DNA from 2 places in the Mycobacterium avium subsp. avium genome. Region 1 is predicted to be linked to the other one. Evidence: predicted binding sites of a transcription regulator. Region 1 holds the regulator's gene; the other holds the start of a gene.

Region 1 (5,458 bases):
TTCTTCACCCCGGCCACCGGCGCGAAATTCGCCTACGGGCCGATCCTGGACAAATACGAGTCGCTGGGTGGGCCGGCCGGCAGCGACCTGGGCTTCCCGGCCATCAACGAGGTGCCGGGCCTGGCCGGTCCCGACAGCCGGGTGGTCACCTTCTCGGCCAGCGACAAGCCGGTGATCTTCTGGACGCCCGAGCACGGCGCCCACGTGGTGCGCGGCGCCATCAACTCGGCCTGGGACAAGCTCGGCAGCTCGGGCGGGGTGCTCGGGGTGCCGGTCGGTGACGAGACCTACACCGGCGAGGTGTCCACCCAGAAATTCAGCGGCGGCCAGGTGTCCTGGAACCGGCAGACCAAGCAGTTCAGCACCGAACCGCCGGGGTTGGCCGACCAGTTGAAGGGTCTGCAGGTCGCCATCGATCCCACCGCCGCCATCAACACGGCCTGGCGCGCGGCCGGCGGGCCCGGCGGCCCGCTGGGCGCCAAGCAGGGCGGACCCACCCCGGTCGGCGGCGACGGGATCGTGCAGAACTTCGCCGGCGGCAAGGTGTTCTTCACCCCGGCCACCGGGGCGAACGCGCTGGAGAGCGACATCCTGGCCAAATACGAGTCGCTGGGCGGGCCGGCCGGCAGCGACCTGGGATTCCCCACCACCAACGAGACCGACGGCGGCATCGGGCCGTCCAGCCGGATCGCCACCTTCTCGGCCCCCGACAAGCCGGTGATCTTCTGGACGGCCGACCACGGCGCCTTCGTGGTGCGCGGCGCGATGCGGGCCGCCTGGGACAAACTCCGCGCTCCGGCCGGCAAACTGGGCGCGCCGGTCGGCGACCAGGCCGTGGACGGCGACGTGATCTCCCAGCAGTTCACCGGCGGCAAGATCTCCTGGAACCGGGCAAAGAACACGTTCAGCACCGACCCGTCGAACCTGGCGCCGCTGCTGTCCGGCCTGCAGATCTCGGGCCAGAACCAGCCGAGCAGTTCGGCCATGCCGGCCCACCCCAAGAAGTTCAGCTGGCATTGGTGGTGGCTGATGGCCGCGATCCCGGTCGCGGTCCTGCTGGTGCTGCTGATCTGGGTGCTGTTCGTCTGGCGCCGCCGCCGGCCCGGGCCCGAGGCCACCGGCTACGGCGTCGACCACGGCTACGACGCGGCCGAGGGGCAGTGGGGACACGACGACGCCGACGTGGCCACCGAGCACTTCGGCGCGCCGCCGTCCGGTGAGCCGCCGGCCGGGTCCGGGGTCGCCGCCCGGGTCAGTTGGCAGCGCCAGGCCCCCGCCGACGGCGGGTACGGGTTCGAGGAGGAGGACCCCGACGCGGTCGACACCGATTCGATCCCGGTGGTCTCCGACGAGATGCTCGCCGAAGCCGACTATCCCGCCGCCGAGGCCGATTACACCGACTACACCGACGCCGTCCCGGAGGTCGCCGAGCCCGAGACCGCCGACGACGCCGCCTACGCCGACGCCGACTACGCCGAGGTCGACTACCCGGATGTCGGCTATCGGGAGGACGAGTATCCCGACCTCGCCGTGCCGCACACCCCGCCCGACGCCGACGCCGTGACCGGCGGCATCCCGGCCGCCGAGGCCGACGACGAATACGCCGAGCTGGCCGCGCCGCAAGCGCAGCCCGAAGAGCGCCCGGAACCGCAGCCGGGACCGGAGGAGGCGGCGGAGGCCGCCGGCGGTGCCGTCGACGCCGGTGTTGCCGGGACCCGACCGCGGTCTGGGCGGCACGCCGCCGCGGACGAGGAGGACGCCTCGGAGAACGGTCTGGCCGGCCCGGACGGGCGGCCGACGATCCACCTGCCGCTGGAGGACCCCTACCAGGCGCCGGAGGGTTACCCGATCAAGGCCAGCGCTCGCTACGGCCTGTACTACACGCCGGGCAGCGACCTGTACCGGGACACGCTGCCCGAGCTGTGGCTGTCCAGCGAAGAGGTCGCGCAGGCCAACGGTTTCACCAAGGCCGACTGACCGGCGTCACACCTTGCGGATCACCGTGACCACCTTGCCCAACACGGTCGCGTCGTTACCGGGAATGGGGTCGAACGCCGGGTTGTGCGGCATCAGCCAGACCTGACCGCCGGCGCGTTTGAACGTCTTGACGGTGGCCTCGCCGTCGATCATGGCCGCGACGATGTCGCCGTTGTCGGCGACGTGCTGCTGGCGCACCACCACCCAGTCGCCGTCGCAGATCGCCGCCTCGACCATCGAGTCACCGACCACCTTGAGCAGGAAAAGCGTTCCGTCGCCGACCAACTCGCGCGGCAGCGGAAAGACGTCCTCGACGGCCTCCTCGGCGAGGATGGGCCCGCCGGCCGCGATCCGCCCGAGCACCGGGACGAAGGTGGGTTCGGGCAGCGCGTCGGAGCCGGCCACCTCGGTGGCGGGCGCGGCCACGTCGTCGTCCACGCCGCGGACATCGACCGCGCGCGGCCGGTTGGGGTCGCGGCGCAGATAGCCCTTGCGTTCCAGGGTGCGCAGCTGGTGGGCCACCGAGGAGGTCGACGTCAGGCCGACGGCGTCGCCGATCTCCCGGATGCTCGGCGGGTAGCCGCGGCTGGTCACCGAGGCGCGGATGACGTTCAGGATGGTGCGCTGCCGTTCGGTCAGCGAGGGATCCACGGCGTGCAGCCGGCCGTCCGGTCCGGCTGATGAACTGTCGTTGCTGTCGTCCATGGCACCGAATGTAACCCCATCGCCGACGAGAATCAAACATGTGTTCGACTGGCGTGTCGTGCCCGACCCCGGTGCCGGCCACGGAGCCCGCCTGGGGCCTAAAGACCCTACAACTGCGGAATCACACATGTGTAACTTTTGCGTAGACCGGGTACCTGATCTGCATGACAGTGGTAAGGCCGACGAAGTTGTCGGTGGCGTGATCTAGCGTTTGGCTCGTGCGACACGCTTCGCTCAAATGTTCGGGTTTCGAACACACAAGCGATTAGAGTCGAACACACGAGCGAGAGCTAGTTGACCGGAGGAACGCAGATGACAGTCATCCATACGCTTGCGCCGCGTCCGAGCAGTCTTCGGCGTCCGGTCAACGGACCGGTTCAGGGCGTTCGGTACGGCCGCGACGGGCTGACCCGTCCACGCCGGCCGGGGCCGGTCCGGCCCGCCGGGGCGGCGACCCGCTACCACGGCACCGGGGTGGCCATGTCGGTTGCCCCGCACCGGCGGCGCTCGGTCACCTGGGTGACGACGGTCGGGCTGGCGTTGGCCGCGGGGGCGATCACGCTGTGGCTGGGTCTGGTCGCCAACGTCGGTCAGGTGCTCAACGGCGACGCGCCGAGCTCGGCCGCCCACGTCCCGGACCGGCTCGCCGTGGTGCGGGTCGACCCGGGGGAGTCGCTGTCCGACGTCGCCCACCGGGTGGCACCCGACGCGCCGGCCGCCCAGGTCGCCGACCGCATCCGCGAGCTCAACGACCTGAACTCGCCCACGTTGGTTGCCGGCCAGACGTTGATCGCTCCCGTCGGCTGAACTCCTTGTGCCACAACGTTTCCGGGACCCGATGCCACTGTTGCCGGTGGCGGGCCCCGAGGCCCGGTGGCTCCGTTAGCCGTGGCGCCGTCGGCGCAGGTACGCTCGAAGTCCTGCGGTACCCGGTCGTCGGCACGGTGAAGGAGCAGTCATGCACTGTCCGTTCTGCCGTCATCCGGACTCCCGGGTGATCGACTCGCGGGAAACCGACGAAGGCCAGGCCATCCGGCGGCGCCGCTCCTGCCCCGAGTGCGGACGGCGTTTCACCACCGTGGAAACCGCGGTGCTGGCGGTGGTCAAGCGCAGCGGCGTCACCGAGCCGTTCAGCCGGGAAAAGGTGATCAGCGGTGTCCGCCGGGCCTGCCAGGGGCGCCAGGTGGACGACGATGCGCTCAACTTGCTGGCCCAGCAGGTGGAGGACACCGTGCGCGCCGCCGGCTCGCCCGAGGTGCCCAGCCACGAGGTCGGCCTGGCCATCCTGGGGCCGTTGCGCGACCTCGACGAGGTGGCCTACCTGCGCTTCGCCTCGGTCTACCGGTCGTTCGAGTCCGCCGACGATTTCGAGCGCGAGATCCAAGCGCTGCGCGAGCACCGCGGCGTGGCGACCCCGGGCTGACGACGCCGCGCACACCGCGTCGGCCTAGGCTCGCGTTCATGCCCACCGACTTGCATCCCGACCTGGCGGCGCTGGCCCCGCTGCTGGGCACCTGGACCGGCCGGGGCTCCGGCAAGTACCCACCATCCAGCCGTTCGACTACCTCGAAGAGGTCACCTTCTCCCACGTCGGCAAGCCGTTTCTGGCCTACGCCCAGAAGACCCGGGCGGTGGCCGACGGCAAGCCGTTACACGCCGAGACCGGATATCTGCGGGTGCCGCAACCGGGTCGGCTCGAACTGGTGCTGGCCCATCCGAGCGGCATCACCGAGATCGAGGTCGGCAGCTACGCGGTCACCGGCGGCCTCATCGAGATGCGGATGTCCACCACGTCGATCGGGCTGACCCCCAGCGCCAAGGAGGTGACGGCGCTCGCGCGTTGGTTCCGCGTCGACGGCGACGAGCTTTCCTACTCGGTGCAGATGGGCGCGGTCGGGCAGCCGCTGCAGGACCATCTCGCCGCGGTGCTGCACCGGCAGCGCTGAGGAGTCATCGCCGCCGGATCGTCAATCCAGGTGCCGCACACCGTCATTGACCACCCGACCGGCCACCCCCACCCAGCCTTCGGCGCTCCAGCTGGTTTCGATCACCGAACCCTTGCCCTGGGTGATCCGCAGGTCCCGGCTCAGGTAATCGGTGATCCGCATCGCCGCCGAACCGGTCGCCTCGTCTTCGGGCACGCCCAGGTTGGCGGCGAACATCCGGGACCGCAGCGCCCCGGCGGCCCGGTCGGTCCAGGCCCACAGGTAGTGCGCGGTGTCGTCGGAGAACTCCGTCGGGTCGGCGGCGAGAACCTCCTCGGCCGAACCGAATTCGTGCAGCGCCAGTTCGGGCGCCCATTCCGAGCGGGCGCTGATGCGGGCGCGCGGCCCGTCGTAGCCGACCTGCACGATCCCGGCCGGCACCGCCAGCGTGTTGATCGGCGAGCCCTGCTCGCGCAGCCACCACGCGGCGCCGACGGTGGGATGACCGGCGAACGGCAGCTCGGTGCGCGGCGTGTAGATGGTGGCGTGCGCGGTGGACGAACCGGGTGCCGGAAGGTCAACGAAAACCGTTTCGCTGTAACCCAATTGGGTGGCCAGCCGCTGCCGGCCGGCGACCTCGACCCGGCCGGCGTCCACCACGCCGAGCGGATTGCCGAAGTTGCCGTCCGAGTCGGCGAACACCCGCAGCACCGTCACGTCGATACCCATGGCCCGACTGTACGACCCCGGCCGCGGCCGGCCCGGACTCAGGTGGCGCTGCGTTCGTCGGATCCCATGGCGCTGAGCACCGCGACGCGGGTGGGCGCCGGGCCGGTGACGGCCTGCGCGCC
Region 2 (5,458 bases), 2.0 Mb from region 1:
GACGGCTCCGCTGGGAAGGGTTTGCGATGGTTAGCGGGAGAAAAGCTCTCGAATTCCGCGAAAAGGAGAACTCCCATGGCGATTGACCCGAGTGCCGTCGGCGCGGTGACCGAACCCCTGCTGTTCGAATGGACCGACCGGGACACCCTGCTTTATGCGCTCGGTGTCGGCGCCGGGGTCGACGACCTGGCCTTCACCACCGAGAACAGCCACGGCATCGACCAGCAGGTGCTGCCCACCTACGCGGTGATCTGCTGCCCGGCCTTCGGCGCGGCCGGGCTGGTCGGAAAGTTCAACTGGGCCATGCTGTTACACGGCTCGCAGAGCATCCGGCTGCACGCGCCGCTGCCGCCGGCGGGCAAGCTCTCGGTGGTCTCGGAGGTCGCCGACATCCAGGACAAGGGCGAGGGCAAGAACGCGATCCTGGTGTTGCGCGGCCGCGGCACCGAGCCGGACTCCGGGCAGCTGATCGCCGAGACGCTGACCACCCTGGTCATCCGGGGCGAGGGCGGGTTCGGCGGGATGCCCGGGCAGCGGCCGATCGCGCCGGAATTCCCCGACCGCGAGCCCGACGCGCGGATCGCACTGCCCACCCGGGAGGACCAGGCGCTGATCTACCGGCTCTCCGGGGACCGCAACCCGCTGCACAGCGACCCGTGGTTCGCACGGGAACTGGCCGGCTTCCCCAAGCCGATCCTGCACGGGCTGTGCACCTACGGGGTGTCCGGGCGGGCGCTGGTGGCCGAGCTCGGCGGCGGCGTCGCGGCCAACATCACCTCGATCGCGTCGCGGTTCACCTCGCCGGTATTCCCCGGCGAGACGCTGACCACGCTGATCTGGCGCACCGAGCCGGGCAAGGCGGTGTTCCGCACCGAGGCGTCGAACCCGGACGGCTCCAACACCCGGGTGGTGCTCGACGACGGCGCGGTGGAGTACGCCTAACCCTCGCCGCGTTCGAGCTGATCGGCCAGCCGCTCGGTGAACTCGGCGGCCCGCGCGGGACTGTCCAGCGCGAACAGGGCCGCGGTGGCGCGGTCGCCGTCGTCGTTGTGCCGCACCAGGATTGGCACGCCCTGGACGGGCCCGCCGCGCACCGCGTCGAACGCGTCCTCGTCGGTGATGTCGTCGCCGAGGTAGACCGGCGTCAGCGCACCCGACCCGGACCGGCGCAGGTGCTCGATCACCCAGTGCAGCGTCTTGCCCTTGTCCCAGTCCAGGTCCGGGCGCAGCTCGATGACCTCGCGGCCGGTGGTCACCCGCAGCGCGTCGTGCCGGCCCGCGGCGCGCACCGCCGCCGCCACCTCGCCGACGCGGTCGCGTGCCGCGTTGCGGTAGTGCACCGCGACGCCGAATCGCTTGTGCTCCACCACAACACCCGGGATCGCGCCGAGCTCGTCGCGCAGCCGCCCGGCCGCTTGCGTCAGCACCGGGATGGCCGCGGCGGCGTCGTCGTTCTGGTGGTGGCTGCCGTCGGGCGCGGTCAGCTCGAAGCCGTGGCTTCCCGCATACCAGATCCCCGGCACCCCAACGCGTTTCGTCACGTCGGCCAGATCGCGCCCGGACAGCACCGCGACCGGGCAACGCGCGGCCAGCCGGGTCAGCGCCGCGGTGGCCCCGGCCACCGGGCGGGCCGCGTCGGGATCGTCGACGATGTCCGACAGCGTGCCGTCGAAGTCGAAGAACACCGCCGGGTGCCGACCGGCCAGCCCGCCGGCGCCGCCGGTCAGGACCTGGGAGGCATCCGGCAGCTGCGACATCCGGCGGTCGCCGGTGCGCACGGTGATCTGTTCCAGCTCGGCGATCACCGCGTCGGCCCCGGCCCCGCGCAGCCCGTCGCCGTCGCGCCCGTCGGGCGCCAGCCCGATCACCAACGCGAACCCGGCGGCGCGGGCGGCCTCGACGGCCGCGGGGTCGCCGGCCACCACCACGCAGCGGCCCGGGCGGACCCGCAGCCGGTCGGCCGCCGCCGCCGGGTCGTCCGCCGCGAACGCCGCGGTGCCCACCCCGATCTGTCCCAGTTGGCTCGCCAATGCCGAGCCCAGCGCGTCGCCGACCCCGAACAGCACCGCGTCGTGGCGGCGCGGGTCGATCACCACCGGCCCCGATTCGCCCATGAGGAAAACCTTCTCACGGCGGCACGGTCGCGCCCCGAGCCGGTCAGTGACGTGCGTGTCCGGGCGCCGATGGGTGTGCGGGCGGCACCCGGCCCAGCGGCGGGCGGGCCGCGCGGCGGCGCCGCCGGTCGGCGAACAGCAGCACGGAATCGTCGCCGAGGGCCGCCAGCCGCGCCATGCCCAGCTCGACGGCGGCGGCCAGCCGCGTGACGTCGAACCCGTCGCCCGGCCCGGCAGTGATGCCGAAAACCAGTTCGTCGCCGTAGCTGAGCACCGCCACGCCGGTGTGCAGCTGGGTGGCCGTCGGGGGGACCGGCAGCAGCCGCTCCAGCGTCTGGCCCATCACCCGCAGCCGTCGGCGCGGCCCGGGCACGTTGGTGGCCAGCGTGACGACGGCACGCTGCGGCAGCCGGGACAACAGCTGAATCAGATTGCCGCGCACCATGTTCGGGAGCAGTCCGATCGCCGATTCGACGATGCCGGCCGGCTGCGTCCCGGCGGCGGGGTTGCACCGGGCGTGCACGGTCTGCAGCCGGCGCACCGGGTCGTCGTGTTCGACGGGCAGGTGCGAGAGTACCGCCGAGCGGACCGGCAGCGGGACCAGGGTGCGCAGCGAGTCGGCCCGCGGTTGCTCGCCGCGGTCGAGCAGCACCGTGCGGAATCCCTCGGTGACGGCGGCCAGCGCGACGTCGTTGGCGCTGACACCGAATTTGCGGCAGACCCGGTCGACGTCGGCGATCGGCACCCGCACCGTGGCGTAGCGGCGCACCGGCGCCACCGCCTCGGCCCGCCCGGCGAGCCGGAGCGCCCCGAGCAGCCCACCGGTCAGCGACGACACCCGGCTCAGCGCGTCGAGCCAGCCGGTCGGGGATGAAACAGGTTGTGCTGCAGCGTTATTGGCGAACATGTCGGCGTCGGCGTCGTCGCAGAGCCGGGTGATCAGGCGGGCGGCCGGGTTGCCGTCCAGCAGGCCGTGATGGGTCTTCATCAACATCGCCCACCGGTTGCCGCGCAGGCCCTCGATCACCCAGCATTCCCACGGCGGGCGACCCGGGTCCAGCGGCCGGCGCAGCGCCTGGCCGATCACCCGCGACAGCTCGGCCTCGTCGCCGGTGCCCGCGATCGCCACCCGGCGCAGGTGCCGGGCCAGATCGAAGTCCGGGCAGTCCACCCACTCCCGGTTCAGCGGGTGCGCCCGCAGCAGCTGCGTGCACCGCGCGATCGGCAGGATACGTTCTGCCACAAGGTGTTCCAGTTGCGCGGGGTCGGGCACGGTGCCGTCGACGATGGCGACCGCCCCGATCGCCAGGCTGGCGTGCTGATCCGGATCGTGGGCCTTGAGGAACGCCGTATCGAGTGTCTGCGCCATGCTCGGTCCCGCCCGTGTCCGCTTTTTTGAACCCGTACCAGTATTCGTCCAGTGCCCCGCCCGCGGTAACCCCCGCAGCGTTAAGACCTTGTTTAGGAGTTGAAGATCGGTTTAACAACGGTTGTACCGGGCCGCGATTAAATCGAACACCAGTTCGATATACTCGGGTCTGTGGGCTGGTTCAACGGGCCGCCGAGTTGGGCGGAGATGGAGCGGGTGCTCGACAGCAAGCCGCGCCGCGCCGGCGAGTCGCCGGCCCCGGAACCAGACGGACCGCTGTCGCGCGGGCGCGCGACGTACCGGCCGCCGGACGAGGGCCGGGCGGCCCGTTCGTCGGTTCCCTATGCCGAATTGCACGCGCATTCCGCGTTCAGCTTCCTGGACGGGGTGAGCACGCCCGAGGAGATGGTCGAGGAGGCCGCCCGGCTGGACCTGCGCGCCCTGGCGCTCACCGACCACGACGGGTTGTACGGGGCGGTGCGGTTCGCCGAGGCGGCGGCCGAACTCGACGTGCGCACCGTGTTCGGCGCCGAACTGTCTTTGGGCCCCAGTGCGCGCACCGAGGCGCCCGACCCGCCCGGCCCGCACCTGCTGGTGCTGGCCCGCGGCGCCGAGGGGTACCGGCGGCTGTCGCGGCAGCTGGCCGTGGCGCATCTGGCCGGCGGCGAGAAGGGCAAGCCCCGCTACGATCTCGACGCGCTGACCGAGGCCGCCGGCGGGCACTGGCACATCCTGACCGGTTGCCGCAAAGGCCATGTCCGCCAAGCGCTTTCCGACGGCGGGCCGGACGCGGCGGCGCGGGCGCTGGCCGATCTGGTGGACCGGTTCGGCGCGGCGCGGGTCAGCATCGAGCTGACCCGGCATGGCCAACCGCTCGACGACGAACGCAACGCGGCGCTGGCCGCGCTGGCCCCGCGCTTCGGGGTCGGCGTCGTCGCCACCACCGGCGCGCATTTCGCCGGGCCGTCGCGGCGCCGGCTGGCCATGGCGGTGGGCGCCATCCGGGCCCGGGAGTCGCTGGATTCGGCCGCCGGATGGCTGGCCCCGCTGGGCGGTTCGCACCTGCGCTCCGGCGAGGAGATGGCCCGGCTGTTCGCGTGGTGTCCCGAGGCGGTGACCGCCGCCGCCGAGCTGGGCGAGCAGTGCGCGTTCGGGCTGGCGCTGATCGCGCCGCGGCTGCCGCCGTTCGACGTGCCCGACGGGCACACCGAGGACAGCTGGCTGCGGCAGTTGACCATGACCGGGGCGCGCGACCGCTACGGGTCACCCGAGCGCGCGCCGCGGGCCTACGCCCAGATCGAGCACGAGCTGAAAGTCATTGCGCAACTGCAGTTTCCGGGCTATTTCCTGGTGGTGCACGACATCGCGCGGTTCTGCCGGGAGAACAACATCCTGTGTCAGGGCCGGGGATCGGCGGCCAACTCCGCGGTCTGCTACGCCCTGGGCGTCACCGCGGTGGACCCGGTGGCCAACGAGCTGCTGTTCGAGCGCTTCCTGTCGCCGGCCCGCGACGGGCCGCCCGACATCGACATGGACATCGAATCCGACCAGCGCGAAAAGGTGATCCAGTACGTCTACGACCGCTACGGCCGCGACTACGCCGCCCAGGTCGCCAACGTCATCACCTACCGGGGAAAGATCGCGGTGCGCGACATGGCCCGCGCGCTGGGCTATTCGCAGGGCCAGCAGGACGCGTGGAGCAAGCAGATCAGCAGCTGGAGCGGGCTGGCGGATTCCCCGGACGTGGAAGGCATCCCGCCGCAGGTGATCGATCTGGCCAACCAGGTCCGCAACCTGCCGCGACACCTGGGCATTCATTCGGGCGGCATGGTGATCTGCGACCGCCCGATCGCCGACGTGTGCCCGGTGGAGTGGGCCCGGATGGAGAATCGCAGCGTGCTGCAGTGGGACAAAGACGACTGCGCGGCAATCGGTTTGGTGAAGTTCGACCTGCTCGGGCTGGGCATGCTCTCGG

What was found. The regulator LexA, encoded in region 1, represses DNA repair genes until DNA is damaged. The targets are predictions, from matches to a motif close to CGAACANNTGTTCG.
Region 2: the regulator LexA is predicted to act here: its motif matches at 3,627-3,640, upstream of MAA44156_RS18780 (error-prone DNA polymerase).

What each region holds. Positions count from the first base shown of each region.
Region 1 is NZ_CP046507.1:2,075,315-2,080,772, reverse strand. It holds gene MAA44156_RS09630 (LGFP repeat-containing protein) at 1-1,977, shown strand, start outside; gene lexA (transcriptional repressor LexA) at 1,984-2,682, opposite strand; gene MAA44156_RS09620 (LysM peptidoglycan-binding domain-containing protein) at 2,995-3,489, shown strand; gene nrdR (transcriptional regulator NrdR) at 3,641-4,105, shown strand; partial or broken gene MAA44156_RS09610 (peroxynitrite isomerase) at 4,144-4,628, shown strand; gene MAA44156_RS09605 (PhzF family phenazine biosynthesis protein) at 4,650-5,336, opposite strand; gene MAA44156_RS09600 (alpha/beta fold hydrolase) at 5,375-5,458, opposite strand, start outside.
Region 2 is NZ_CP046507.1:4,035,441-4,040,898, reverse strand. It holds gene MAA44156_RS18795 (MaoC family dehydratase) at 76-942, shown strand; gene otsB (trehalose-phosphatase) at 939-2,114, opposite strand; gene MAA44156_RS18785 (wax ester/triacylglycerol synthase domain-containing protein) at 2,158-3,483, opposite strand; gene MAA44156_RS18780 (error-prone DNA polymerase) at 3,655-5,458, shown strand, end outside.